3 regions of the Streptomyces solicamelliae genome follow, and region 2 is predicted to be linked to each of the others. Evidence: riboswitches for the same ligand, from Rfam matches in the RefSeq annotation. Region 2 holds a riboswitch; each other region holds the start of a gene.
The links. Region 2 has a riboswitch for thiamine pyrophosphate ahead of ABZO31_RS24385 (thiamine ABC transporter substrate-binding protein). Riboswitches for the same ligand answer to the same signal wherever they lie in the genome.
Positions count from the first base shown of each region.

Region 1: it holds a riboswitch for thiamine pyrophosphate, as region 2 does, so the genes downstream of both, thiC (phosphomethylpyrimidine synthase ThiC) here and ABZO31_RS24385 (thiamine ABC transporter substrate-binding protein) in region 2, are expected to answer to the same signal.
Region 3: it holds a riboswitch for thiamine pyrophosphate, as region 2 does, so the genes downstream of both, thiO (glycine oxidase ThiO) here and ABZO31_RS24385 (thiamine ABC transporter substrate-binding protein) in region 2, are expected to answer to the same signal.

Region 1 is NZ_CP160404.1:3,538,549-3,542,494, reverse strand. Features, by position in the region: gene ABZO31_RS16420 (SsgA family sporulation/cell division regulator) at 1-159, shown strand, start outside; gene ABZO31_RS16415 (YibE/F family protein) at 167-1,591, opposite strand; TPP riboswitch at 1,663-1,797, shown strand; gene thiC (phosphomethylpyrimidine synthase ThiC) at 1,791-3,572, shown strand; gene ABZO31_RS16405 (hypothetical protein) at 3,643-3,946, opposite strand, start outside.
Region 2 is NZ_CP160404.1:5,212,273-5,216,218, reverse strand. Features, by position in the region: gene ABZO31_RS24390 (ABC transporter permease) at 1-626, opposite strand, end outside; gene ABZO31_RS24385 (thiamine ABC transporter substrate-binding protein) at 698-1,786, opposite strand; TPP riboswitch at 1,867-1,976, opposite strand; gene rlmN (23S rRNA (adenine(2503)-C(2))-methyltransferase RlmN) at 2,006-3,118, opposite strand; gene ABZO31_RS24375 (phosphatidate cytidylyltransferase) at 3,221-3,946, opposite strand, start outside.
Region 3 is NZ_CP160404.1:1,785,577-1,789,522, reverse strand. Features, by position in the region: gene ABZO31_RS08275 (thiazole synthase) at 1-567, opposite strand, end outside; gene thiS (sulfur carrier protein ThiS) at 573-773, opposite strand; gene thiO (glycine oxidase ThiO) at 770-1,933, opposite strand; TPP riboswitch at 1,931-2,043, opposite strand; gene ABZO31_RS08260 (NAD(P)/FAD-dependent oxidoreductase) at 2,105-3,352, shown strand; gene ABZO31_RS08255 (Rv2175c family DNA-binding protein) at 3,395-3,760, shown strand; gene thiE (thiamine phosphate synthase) at 3,838-3,946, shown strand, end outside.

The DNA of each region.
Region 1 (3,946 bases), 1.7 Mb from region 2:
GACCGGGCCCTGTTCCGGGCCAGCGCTCCGCCGCTGGTGGCCTTCCTGGACCGTACGGACAAGCTGGTCCCGCTCGGCCAGGAGCGCACCCTCGGGGACTTCGAGGACTCCCTGGAGGCGGCGCTCGGCAAGATCCTGGCCGAGGAGAACGCGGGCTGACGGTCGGCTACTTCGCGCGACGGCGCCGTCCGCCCCGAGCCGGCCGGCGCACCGCGGACGTGGCGACCTCGCCCGCACCTCCGGACCCGCCGGTCCCCCCGGCCCCGGCGGTCCCGTCGCCCGGCCGGTCGGCCGAGACGACCAGCGCCGCCAGTGCCGTCGTGACCGGCACCGAGGCGACCAGCCCGATCGAGCCGACCAGTGTCCGGACGATCTCCTCCGCGACCAGCTCGCTGTTGGCCACCGTCCCCACGCTGCTCTGCGCGATCGAGAACAGCAGCAGCAGGGGCAGCGCCGCACCCGCGTACGCGAGGACGAGCGTGTTGACCACGGAGGCGATGTGGTCCCGGCCGATCCGGATGCCCGCCCGGTAGAGCGCCCGCGGACCCATCCGCGGGTCCGCCTGGTGCAGCTCCCAGACCGCCGAGGTCTGGGTCACGGTCACGTCGTCGAGCACGCCGAGCGAGCCGATGATGATGCCCGCGAGCAGCAGGCCGGACATGTCGATCTCCGGGTAGAGACCGTGGATCAGGCCGGTGTTGTCGTCGGTGTTCCCCGACAGCGCCGCCCAGCCGATGAACAGCGAGCCGAGCAGGCCGATCAGCAGCAGCGAGATCAGCGTGCCGAGGACCGCCACCGAGGTCCGGGCCGACAGCCCGTGGCACAGGTACAGCGCGATCAGCATGATCGCGCTGGCTCCGACCACCGCCACCACCAGCGGATTCGAGCCCTGCAGGATCGCCGGCAGGATGAAGAAGGTCAGCACGAGGAAGCTCGCCGCGAGCGCGATCAGCGCCATCACGCCGCGCATCCGGCCCACGGCCACCACCGCGAGCGCGAAGATCAGGGCAAGCACCGTGAGCGGCACCTTCCGGTTCACGTCCGCCACCGAGTACTGCAGATCGCGCGGGGCGTCGGGGGCGTACGCGACCACCACACCCTGGCCCTCGTGGAGTTGGCGGGGCGCGTCCGGCTGCACGATCTCGGTGAACGTACGGCCCTTCTCCGGGCCGGTGGTGACCTCGACGGTTGCCTTGGTGCACTCCCCCTGCTGCGCCTGGACCGCCTCGCGGCCCTGCGGGGTCGAGGTGTCGCCGGTGGGCGGTACCTGGGCGGCGTTGACGTCCTCGCAGTCGACCTTCTCCGCGGAGACGACCTTGCCCTGCTCGGTCTGCCGGTCGAAGCCCACCCCGGTGCGCTCGTGCGCGGGCGCACCGCCCGGCCAGAGGACCACCAGCCCGACCACGACGGCGGTGGCGAACGGGATCAGCACGGCGGCGATGACCTTGCGCAGATGGCGGGAGACGGGCGCGGCGGGACCGTGGCTGTGGGTGTGCCCATGGCCGTGCGCATGGGCGTTGCCGGGGCCGCCGTCGTGCCCGTGGCCGTGCCCGGGATCGTTCGGTTCGGGGTTCCGCTGCGAGGAAGTCACCGACCGATCATCGCAAGAACGCGGGGGGCCCTCTGTTCAGCACGCCAGGTGAAACGCTAGCGTGGTGACACCTTTGTACACGCGGGAGCTCGGAGCACCGGGCTGAGAGGGCGCTGATCACCGTACGTCCGTACGGGAGGAGGCTGCGCCGACCGCCGAACCTGTTACCGGGTAATGCCGGCGTAGGGAGATCGGTCTCATGACCATTCAGGATGCACGCACGCCTGCCTCCGACCAGAACGGCCAGGGCGAGCGCACGCCGGGCTGGCACAAGGGGTACATCGAGGGCTCCCGCCCCGACCTCCGGGTTCCGGTCCGCCAGGTGCACCTCACCAACGGCAAGGACGTGACGCTGTACGACACGTCCGGTCCGTACACCGACCCCACCGTGGAGACCGACGTACGGCGCGGCCTGCCGCCGCTCCGGGAGAACTGGATCATCGGCCGCGGCGACACCGAGGAGTACGCGGGCCGGCCCGTCCGTCCCGAGGACGACGGCATCAAGCACACCTCGCCGCGCGGCGGTCTGAAGAACCTCGACGCGGTCTTCCCCGGCCGTCCGCGACTGCCCCGCCGGGGCCGCGACGGCCAGGCGGTGACGCAGCTCGCGTACGCCCGCCGCGGCGAGATCACGCCGGAGATGGAGTACGTCGCGATCCGCGAGAACGTCTCCCCCGAGGTCGTCCGGGAGGAGATCGCCGCCGGGCGGGCGGTGCTGCCGGCGAACGTGAACCACCCGGAGATCGAGCCGATGATCATCGGCAAGCGGTTCCTGGTGAAGGTCAACGCCAACATCGGCAACTCGGCCGTCACCTCCTCCATCGAGGAGGAGGTGGAGAAGATGACGTGGGCGACCAAGTGGGGCGCCGACACGGTGATGGACCTTTCCACCGGCCGCAACATCCACACCACCCGTGAGTGGGTACTTCGCAACTCCCCCGTGCCGATCGGCACCGTGCCGCTCTACCAGGCCCTGGAGAAGGTCGACGGCAAGGCCGAGGAGCTGACCTGGGAGATCTACAAGGACACGGTCGTCGAGCAGGCCGAGCAGGGCGTCGACTACATGACGGTCCACGCCGGCGTGCTGCTGCCGTACGTGCCGCTGACCGCCCGCCGCAAGACCGGCATCGTCTCCCGCGGCGGCTCGATCATGGCCGCGTGGTGCCTCGCGCACCACAAGGAGAACTTCCTCTACACGCACTTCGAGGAGCTCTGCGAGATCCTCGCGACCTACGACGTCACGTACTCGCTCGGCGACGGCCTGCGGCCCGGCTCGATCGCGGACGCCAACGACGCCGCGCAGTTCGCCGAGCTGAAGACCCTGGGCGAGCTGAACACCATCGCCAAGCGCCACAACGTGCAGACCATGATCGAGGGCCCGGGCCACGTCCCGATGCACAAGATCAAGGAGAACATCGACCTCCAGCAGGAGATCTGCGAGGAGGCGCCGTTCTACACGCTCGGCCCGCTGACGACGGACGTCGCGCCCGCGTACGACCACATCACCTCCGGCATCGGCGCGGCGATGATCGCCTGGTGGGGCACCGCGATGCTCTGCTACGTCACGCCCAAGGAGCACCTGGGCCTGCCGAACCGGGACGACGTGAAGACCGGCGTGATCACGTACAAGATCGCGGCGCACGCGGCGGACCTGGCGAAGGGCCACCCGGGCGCGCAGGAGTGGGACGACGCGCTGTCCGACGCGCGCTTCGAGTTCCGCTGGGAGGACCAGTTCAACCTGGCCATGGACCCGGACACGGCCCGTGAGTTCCACGACGAGACGCTTCCGGCTGAGCCGGCGAAGACGGCGCACTTCTGCTCGATGTGCGGCCCGAAGTTCTGCTCGATGAAGATCTCGCAGGACATCCGTCGTGAGCACGGTGGCGATCTGAAGGCGGACGAGATCGAGGCGGGCATGGCGGAGAAGTCCGCCGAGTTCGCCGCCTCCGGCAACCGGGTCTACCTGCCGCTGGCGGAGTAGCCCGGACCAGGACGGCAAGGGGCGACCGGCGGCACCTCGGGGGAGTCGCCGGCCGCCCCTTGCGCCGTTCTCAGCCGCGCGGTGTGTTCCGCTCCCCGTCCGCGTCCGGATTCGTGTTCGAGTCCGGGTTTGTCTCGGGGGCGGTGCTGAAGTCCGGGGCCGTGAAGTCGGGGCTGGTGAAGTCCGGGCTGGTGAAGGAGGGCCGGACCTCGGACTTGCCCTCGTCGGGGCTGGTGAAGTCCGGGCCGCTGTAGCCGACCTTCGGGAAGCGGCGCTGCTGGTGCGGCGGGCCGGGGGAGGCCGGACCGGCGCTCGGGTCGGCCAGGGCGTCCCGCAGGAACGGGACGATGCCGCGTTCCAGCAGGGCGTGCCGC
Region 2 (3,946 bases):
GAGTACGACGTGCCGCCGAGGATCTGCACGACGCCGAAGGACGTGAACGTGAACAGGAAGACCATCAGCGCCGCCGCGGCCACCGACGGCACCAGCGCGGGCAGCGTCACCCGCCGCCAGGCCTGCCACCGGGACGCGCCGAGGACCCGTGCGGCCTCCTCCTGCCGCGGGTCGAGCTGCGCCCACAGGCCGCCGACGGTCCGTACGACGACCGCGTAGTTGAAGAAGACGTGCGCGAGCAGGATCGCCCACACCGTCGTGTCGAGCCGCAGCCCCCACAGCTCGTCCATCAGCCCGCCCCGCCCGGCCAGCGCCAGGAACGCCGTGCCGACCATGACCGTGGGCAGCACGAACGGCACCGTCACGACGGCCCGCAGCACCGTCTTGCCGGGGAAGTCGAACCGGGCGAAGACGTACGCGCCGGGCAGCGCGACCAGCAGCGTCAGCGCCGTCGACGCGGCCGCCTGCCAGAGCGTGAACCAGAGCACCTCGAGGATGTCCGGCCGGCTCAGCGTCTCGCCGATCCGGCCGAACTGCCAGGTCCCGTCCGTCTTCACGCCGCGGGCGACGATCGACACGACGGGCCAGGCGAAGAAGACCGCGAAGAACGCGACGGGCAGGGCCATCAGGCCGAGCCGCGCCGCGCTCCCGCGCAGGTCCCGGTGGACGGCCGGGGCCCGGCCGACGTCGGGACGGCTTACTTCAGGACGATCGACGACCACGACTGGATCCACTGCTCACGCTTCTCGGCGATCTTCTCAGGAGCCATCGTCTGCGGCTTGGCGATCACCGCCCCGTGCTTCGTGAACAGCTCCGGCAGCGTCGCGTCCTCGGCCACCGGGTTGACGAACATCTGGAGCGGCATGTCGTCCTGGAACTTCTTCGAGATCAGGAAGTCGATCAGCGCCTTGCCGCCCTCGGTGTTCTTCGCCCCGGTCAGCAGGCCCGCGAACTCGGTCTGCCGGAAGCAGGTGCCCGTGGAGACGCCCGTCGGGGCCTCCTTCGGCTGCGGCTCGGCGTACAGCACCTCGACCGGCGGGCTGGAGGCGTACGAGACGACCAGCGGCCGGTCGCCCTTGGCCTTCGCGCCGCCCGCGGAGCCGGAGAACTCCTGGTTGTAGGCGAGCTCCCAGCTGTCGACGGTCTTCACGCCGTTGGCCTTGAGCTTCTTCCAGTAGTCCTGCCAGCCCTCGTCGCCGTACTGCGCGGCGGTGCCGAGCAGGAAGCCGAGGCCCGGGGAGGAGCGCTCGGGGTTCTCCACCACGAGCAGGTCCTTGTACGCGGGCTTCGCCAGGTCGTCGAAGGTCTGCGGCGGGGCGAGCTTCTTGTCGGCGAAGTACTTCTTGTCGTAGTTGACGCAGATGTCGCCGGTGTCGATCGGGGTGACCCGGTGCTTGTCCTTGTCGAGCTGCAGCTCGGCCGGGACCCGCTCCAGGCCCTTGGCCTCGTACGGCTCGAACAGGCCGTTGTCGAGACCGCGGGAGAGCAGGGTGTTGTCGATGCCAAAGAAGACATCGCCCTGCGGGGAGCCCTTGGTGAGGATCTCCTTGTTGAGGGCCTCGCCGGCGTCGCCGCTCTTGAGGACCTTCACGGTGTAGCCGGTCTGCCGCGTGAAGTCGGCCAGCACCTCCTTGGAGGCGTTGAACGAGTCGTGGCTGACGAGCGTGACGGTCTTGGACTTCGTGCCCTCGCCGGAGGTGTCGGCCTTGTCGCCGCCGCAGGCGGCGAGGGTCGTGACGCCGAGCGCCGTGGCGACCGCGACGGCGGCCAGCTTCTTGGTGTGCACTGGATTCCTCCTGGGTGTGACCAGGAAGAGACGCGGCCCTGCCCGCGACCGGAGACCGGTCGCGGGCAGGGCGCAACAGCTCGAGTTAACGTCCGAACTTCCTACCCAGAATGACCTGGGCAAGGTTCAGAGGGTCTGCGGCCTGACGGTGCCGCACTCTCAGCGCTGTGGCGCTCCCCTGTCGGAATATGCAGATGTGTTCGAGCTCAGGGTACAAGCTCAGCGTTCGCTGGCCGCGAGCTGTCCACAGGCACCGTCGATCTCCTGGCCGCGGGTGTCCCGGACGGTCACCGGGACGCCGTGCGCGGCGATGGCCTCGACGAACGCCTTCTCGTCCTCAGGGCGGGACGCGGTCCACTTGGAGCCGGGCGTCGGGTTGAGCGGGATCAGGTTGACGTGCACCCGCTTGCCCTTGAGGAGCCGGCCGAGGAGGTCGCCGCGCCAGGCCTGGTCGTTGATGTCGCGGATCAGGGCGTACTCGATGGAGATCCGGCGGCCGGACTTCTCCGCGTACTCCCAGGCGGCGTCGAGGACCTCGCGGACCTTCCAGCGGGTGTTCACCGGGACGAGGGTGTCGCGCAGCTCGTCGTCCGGGGCGTGCAGCGAGACGGCGAGCCGGCACTTGAAGCCCTCGTCGGCGAACCGCAGCATCGCGGGGACGAGGCCGACGGTGGAGACGGTGATGCCGCGCTGCGACAGGCCGAGGCCGTCGGGCTCGGGGTCGGTGAGGCGGCGGATCGCGCCGACGACGCGGTTGTAGTTGGCGAGCGGCTCGCCCATGCCCATGAAGACGATGTTGCTCAGGCGGGCGGGGCCGCCGGGGACCTCGCCGTCGCGCAGGGCGCGCATGCCGTCGACGATCTGGTGCACGATCTCGGCGGTCGACAGGTTGCGGTCCAGGCCGGCCTGGCCGGTGGCGCAGAACGGGCAGTTCATGCCGCAGCCGGCCTGCGAGGAGATGCACATGGTGACCCGGTCCGGGTACCGCATCAGCACGGACTCGACGAGCGTGCCGTCGTGCAGCCGCCACAGCGTCTTGCGGGTGGTGTCGTCGTCGCAGGAGATGTGCCGGACGACGGACATCAGGTCGGGCAGCAGCTCCCCGGCCAGCTTCTCGCGGGCGGCGGCGGGGATGTCGGTCCACTGGGCGGGGTCGTGCACGTACCGCGAGAAGTAGTGCGTCGACAGCTGCTTCGCGCGGAAGGGCTTCTCGCCGATCGCTGCGACGGCCTCCTTGCGCTCGGCGGGCGTGAGGTCGGCGAGATGCCGCGGCGGCTTCTTGGCTCCGCGGGGGGCGACGAAGGTGAGCTCTCCCGGTGCGGGGCGGGCCATGGCAGGTACTCCTCGTAATGACGAAAGGCGCGCCGCTCGGAGCAGCGCGCCCTTCCAGGGTAACGGCACGGGAGACTTCCGCCCGTGGCCCGTGGTCCGCGATCAGCCGGAGCCGACGAACAGCACCAGCAGCAGCCAGACCACCGGGGCGGTCGGCAGCAGCGAGTCCAGGCGGTCCATGATGCCCCCGTGCCCGGGGAGCAGCGTGCCCATGTCCTTGATGCCCAGGTCGCGCTTGATCATCGACTCGCCGAGGTCGCCGAGCGTCGCGCTCGCCGCCACCGCCAGGCCCAGCAGCAGACCCTGCCACCACGAGCCGTCGTCGATCAGGAACTCCATGCACAGCGCGCCCGCCGCCATCGCGAAGCCCACCGCGCCGAGCAGGCCCTCCCGGGTCTTGCCGGGGCTGATGCGGGGGGCCAGCTTGGTCTTGCCGAAGCGCCAGCCGATCGCGTACGCGCCGGTGTCGCTGACGATCGTGAGCAGCAGGAACGTCAGCACCCGCTGGGCCCCGTCGTCCGCCGTCAGCATCATCGCCACGAACGTCGCCAGGAACGGCACGTAGAACGCGGCGAAGACGCCGGCCGTGACGTCCTTCAGGTAGCCCTCGGGGGGCTCCGTCATGCGCCACACCAGCACCGCGAGGGCGGTCAGCGCCATCGCGACCCAGGCGCCCTCCGCCCCGCGGACGTACCCGGCGACGACCATCGCCGCGCCGCCGACCCCGAGCGGGACGAGCGGGGCCTTGATGCCCTTGCGTTCCTGCAGACGGGTGGTGAGCTCCCAGAGCCCGACGACGACGGCGACCGCTATGACGCCGACGAACGC
Region 3 (3,946 bases), 3.4 Mb from region 2:
CGTGCCCGCGCCCGCGTCCAGGATCACCGGGACCCCCGCGCGCTCCACGATCAGCTCGAAGTTGTGCGGGTTGCGGATGCCCAGGCCGGAGCCGATGGGCGAGCCCAGCGGCATGATCGCCGCGCAGCCCGCGTCCTCCAGCTTCCGCGCCAGCACCGGGTCGTCGTTGGTGTACGGGAGGACCGTGAAGCCGTCGTCGACGAGGGTTTCCGCCGCCGCCAGGAGCTCCTCGCCGTCGGGGAGGAGGGTGCGTTCGTCGGCCACCACCTCCAGCTTGATCCACGACGTGCCCAGCGCCTCCCGCGCCAGCCGCGCCGTGAGGACCGCCTCGCCCGCCGTGTAGCAGCCGGCCGTGTTCGGCAGGACCTGGATGCCCAGGCGGTTCAGGACGGACAGCACCGAGCCCTGCACCGTCGGGTCCAGGCGGCGCATCGCCACCGTCGTCAGTTCCGTGCCGCTGGCGACCAGCGCGCGCTCCAGCACGTCCAGGCTGGGCGCGCCGCCCGTGCCCATGATCAGGCGGGAGGTGAACTCCCGGTCGCCGAGTACGAAGACGTCGTCCGCCACTGTCCTCAGCCTCCCTGGACTGCCGTGAGGATCTCCACGCGGTCGCCCTCGCCCACGTACGTCGTCCCCCACGCGCTTCGCGGGACGACCGTTTCGTTCAGTGCCGCCGCGACCCCCGAGGGGGCCGTCGTCAGCGTGGCCACGAGTGCCGAGAGGGGGAGCGGGCCGCCCAGTTCGCGCGGCTCGCCGTTGACCGAGACGTTCATGCGGGCTGCTCCTGACGTACTGCGGAGAAACGGAGGGGGGTGAAGGGGCGCGCCTCTTCCGGCAGGGCCCCGGTCGTCAGGACCTCGGCCATGACGTCGCCCGTGACGGGCGTCAGCAGCACCCCGTTGCGGTAGTGCCCGGTGGCGAGCAGCAGCCCCGGCAGGGCCGTCGCGCCGAGCAGCGGCGCGTTGTCGGGGGAGCCGGGGCGCAGCCCCGCCCGGGTCTCGGTCAGCGGCAGCTCCGTGAGCCCCGGCACCAGCTCGTGCGCGTCGCGCAGCAGCTCGTACACCCCGCCCGCGGTCACCGTCGTGTCCCAGCCCAGCTCCTCGCTGGTCGCGCCGATCACCAGCTCGCCGTTCTCCCGCGGCACCAGGTACACGGCGCTGCCCCGCACCACCGCCCGCACCGTGCGGGACAGGAACGGCGCGTACGCCGGCGGCACCGTCAGCCGCAGCACCTGCCCCTTCACCGGGCGGACCGGAGGGAGGACGTCGTCCGGTACGCCCTCGAGCCGGCCGCTCAGGCTGCCGCCGGCCAGGACGACCTGGTCGGCCGCCACCTCGGTACCGTCCCGGAACGCCACCCCCGCCGCCCGGTCGCGCACGACGACGAGCCGCTCCGCCCAGGCCCGGTGGAACACCACCCCGGCCCGCTCGCAGGCGACGAGCAGCGCGTCGGCGAGCCGTCGCGGGTCCACCTGGTGGTCCCCGTCGACCCGCAGCCCGCCCCGCACCCCGGGCGCCAGCATCGGCTCCAGGCGGCGGCAGTCGCGCCCGCTCAGCCACACCGACTCGAGCCCGCACCGCGTCTGCAGCGCGTGCAGCTCGCGCAGGTGCGCCCGGTCGTCGGCGTCCAGGGCCACCGCGAGCGTGCCGCAGGCGCGGTGGCCGACGTCCAGGCCGGTGGCGTCGGCGAGTTCGGCGACGAAGTCCGGATAGCGGCGCGCGGAGGCGAGGTTGAGGGCGAGCAGGGTCTCCTCGCCGTAGTGGAGTTCGGTGACCGCGGCCAGCATCCCGGCCGCGACCCGCGCGGCCCCGCCGCCCGGTTCGGGATCGACGACCGCGGTGCGCAGTCCGCGCTGCGCGGCCCGCCAGGCCGTGACGAGGCCGACGATCCCGCCCCCCACGACGAGGACGTCCGCATCGGTACGTGCGTGCATGGGCGTCCAGCCCCTCCCTTCGCCGGCATGACCCGGATCAGGTTCGTACGGTCGGAGGCCGGTCAGCCTCCCTCTCAGCCCGGTGCGTCCGGACTCCCGCGTGTGCTCTACGTTGACGGCCAGACTAGCCCACCACTTCCTGACGGTTCGTCAGGTACGTAAGGTGGGCGGGTGAGCGAACAGCGGGAACACGCAGAGCAGCGGGAACACACGGAGCGGCCGCGGCGCGTGGTCGTCGTCGGCGCGGGCATGGCCGGCGTCCAGACCGCCGTGGCCCTGCGCGAACAGGGCTTCACCGGACCGGTCGTCCTCATCGGCGCCGAACCCCACCAGCCGTACGACCGGCCGCCGCTGTCCAAGGCCGTCCTCCTCGGCAAGGCCGAGGACTCCGCCTTCGACGTCGACTTCGCGGCCCTCGACGTCGAACTCCGCCTCGGCGTCGAGGTCACCGGGCTGCGCGCCGCGGACCGCGAGGTCGACACCGAGGCCGGCCCCGTCCCGTACGACGTGCTCGTCCTCGCCACCGGCGCGTACCCGGTCACCCTGCCCGGCACCGAGGGCGTCCCCGGCGTCCACCTGCTGCGCACCCTCGACGACGCCGCCCGCCTCAGGCCCGTCCTGGAGCGGCGGCACGACATCGTCGTGGTCGGCGCCGGCTGGATCGGCGCCGAGTTCGCCACCGCCGCCCGCGAGGCCGGCTGCGCCGTCACCGTCGTCGAGGCCGCCGAACGGCCCCTCGCCGGCGCCCTGCCCGCCGAGGTCGCCGAGCCGATGGCCGCCTGGTACGCGCAGAGCGGCGCCGAACTCGTCACCGGCGCCCGCGTCGAGCGCCTCGAACCCGGCGAGGTCCGGCTCGCGGACGGCCGCCGGCTGCCCGCCGACGCCGTCGTCGTCGGCATCGGCGCCCGCCCCGCCACCGGCTGGCTCGCCGGCTCCGGCGTCGAACTCGGCCCGGACGGCTCCGTCACCGCCGACGACAGGCTGCGCACCTCCCTGCCCGACGTGTACGCGGTCGGCGACTGCGCCTCCTTCCCCTCCGCCCGCTACGGCGAGCGGCTGCTCGTCCACCACTGGGACAACGCCCTGCAGGGCCCGCGCACCGTCGCCGCCGCGATCACCGGCGGGCCCGCGGAGGCACCCGCGTACGACCCGGTGCCGTACTTCTGGTCCGAGCAGTTCGGCCGTTTCGTCCAGTACGCGGGACACCACGCCCACGCCGACACACTCCTGTGGCGCGGCGCGCCCGGCGACGACGCCTGGTCGGTGCTCTGGCTGCGCGCCGACGTGCCGGTGGCCCTGCTCGCCGTCGGCCGGCCCCGGGACCTCGCCCAGGGGCGCCGGCTGATCGAGGCGGGCACGCCGGTCGACCCGGAGCGCGCCGCGGACCCCGCCGTCCCTCTGAAGGCCGCAGTCCGGTAGGCCCGACTACCGGCTGTCGGTCCTGGATGGCAGGCTTGTCCCGTGACCGAGATTGACGCAAAGATCGATGCTCTCGTCCCTGCCTGGCTCTACCTCCCCGACATCGCGGAGATGCTCGACGTCGAGGTGACGCGCGTGCGCCAGCTGGTCAAGGAGGGCCAGCTCATCGCCGTGCGCCGCGGGGAGAACAAGGCGCTTCAGGTGCCCGCCGCCTTCATCGACGGCGACAAGGTCGTCAAGGGCCTCAGCGGCACCCTGACGCTCCTGAAGGACGACGGCTTCACCGACGAAGAGATGCTGGAGTGGCTCTTCACTCCGGACCCGAGCCTGCCCGGCACGCCCGCGCAGGCGCTCAGCGAGAATCGCGGCACCGAGGTGAAGCGCCGCGCTCAGGCGCTCGCCGTCTGACGCAGCGAACGCAAGAAACCACCAGGCGGTGCGCGGCCCGAACCGCGCACCGCCGTACCACCCGGGGGGAACGCCTCATGTCCACGCCGCACGCCCAGCTGTCGGACACCCTGCTGTCCGACGCCCGGCTCTACCTGTGCACGGACGCCCGCAAGCGCCAGGGAGACCTGCCCGCGTTCCTGGACG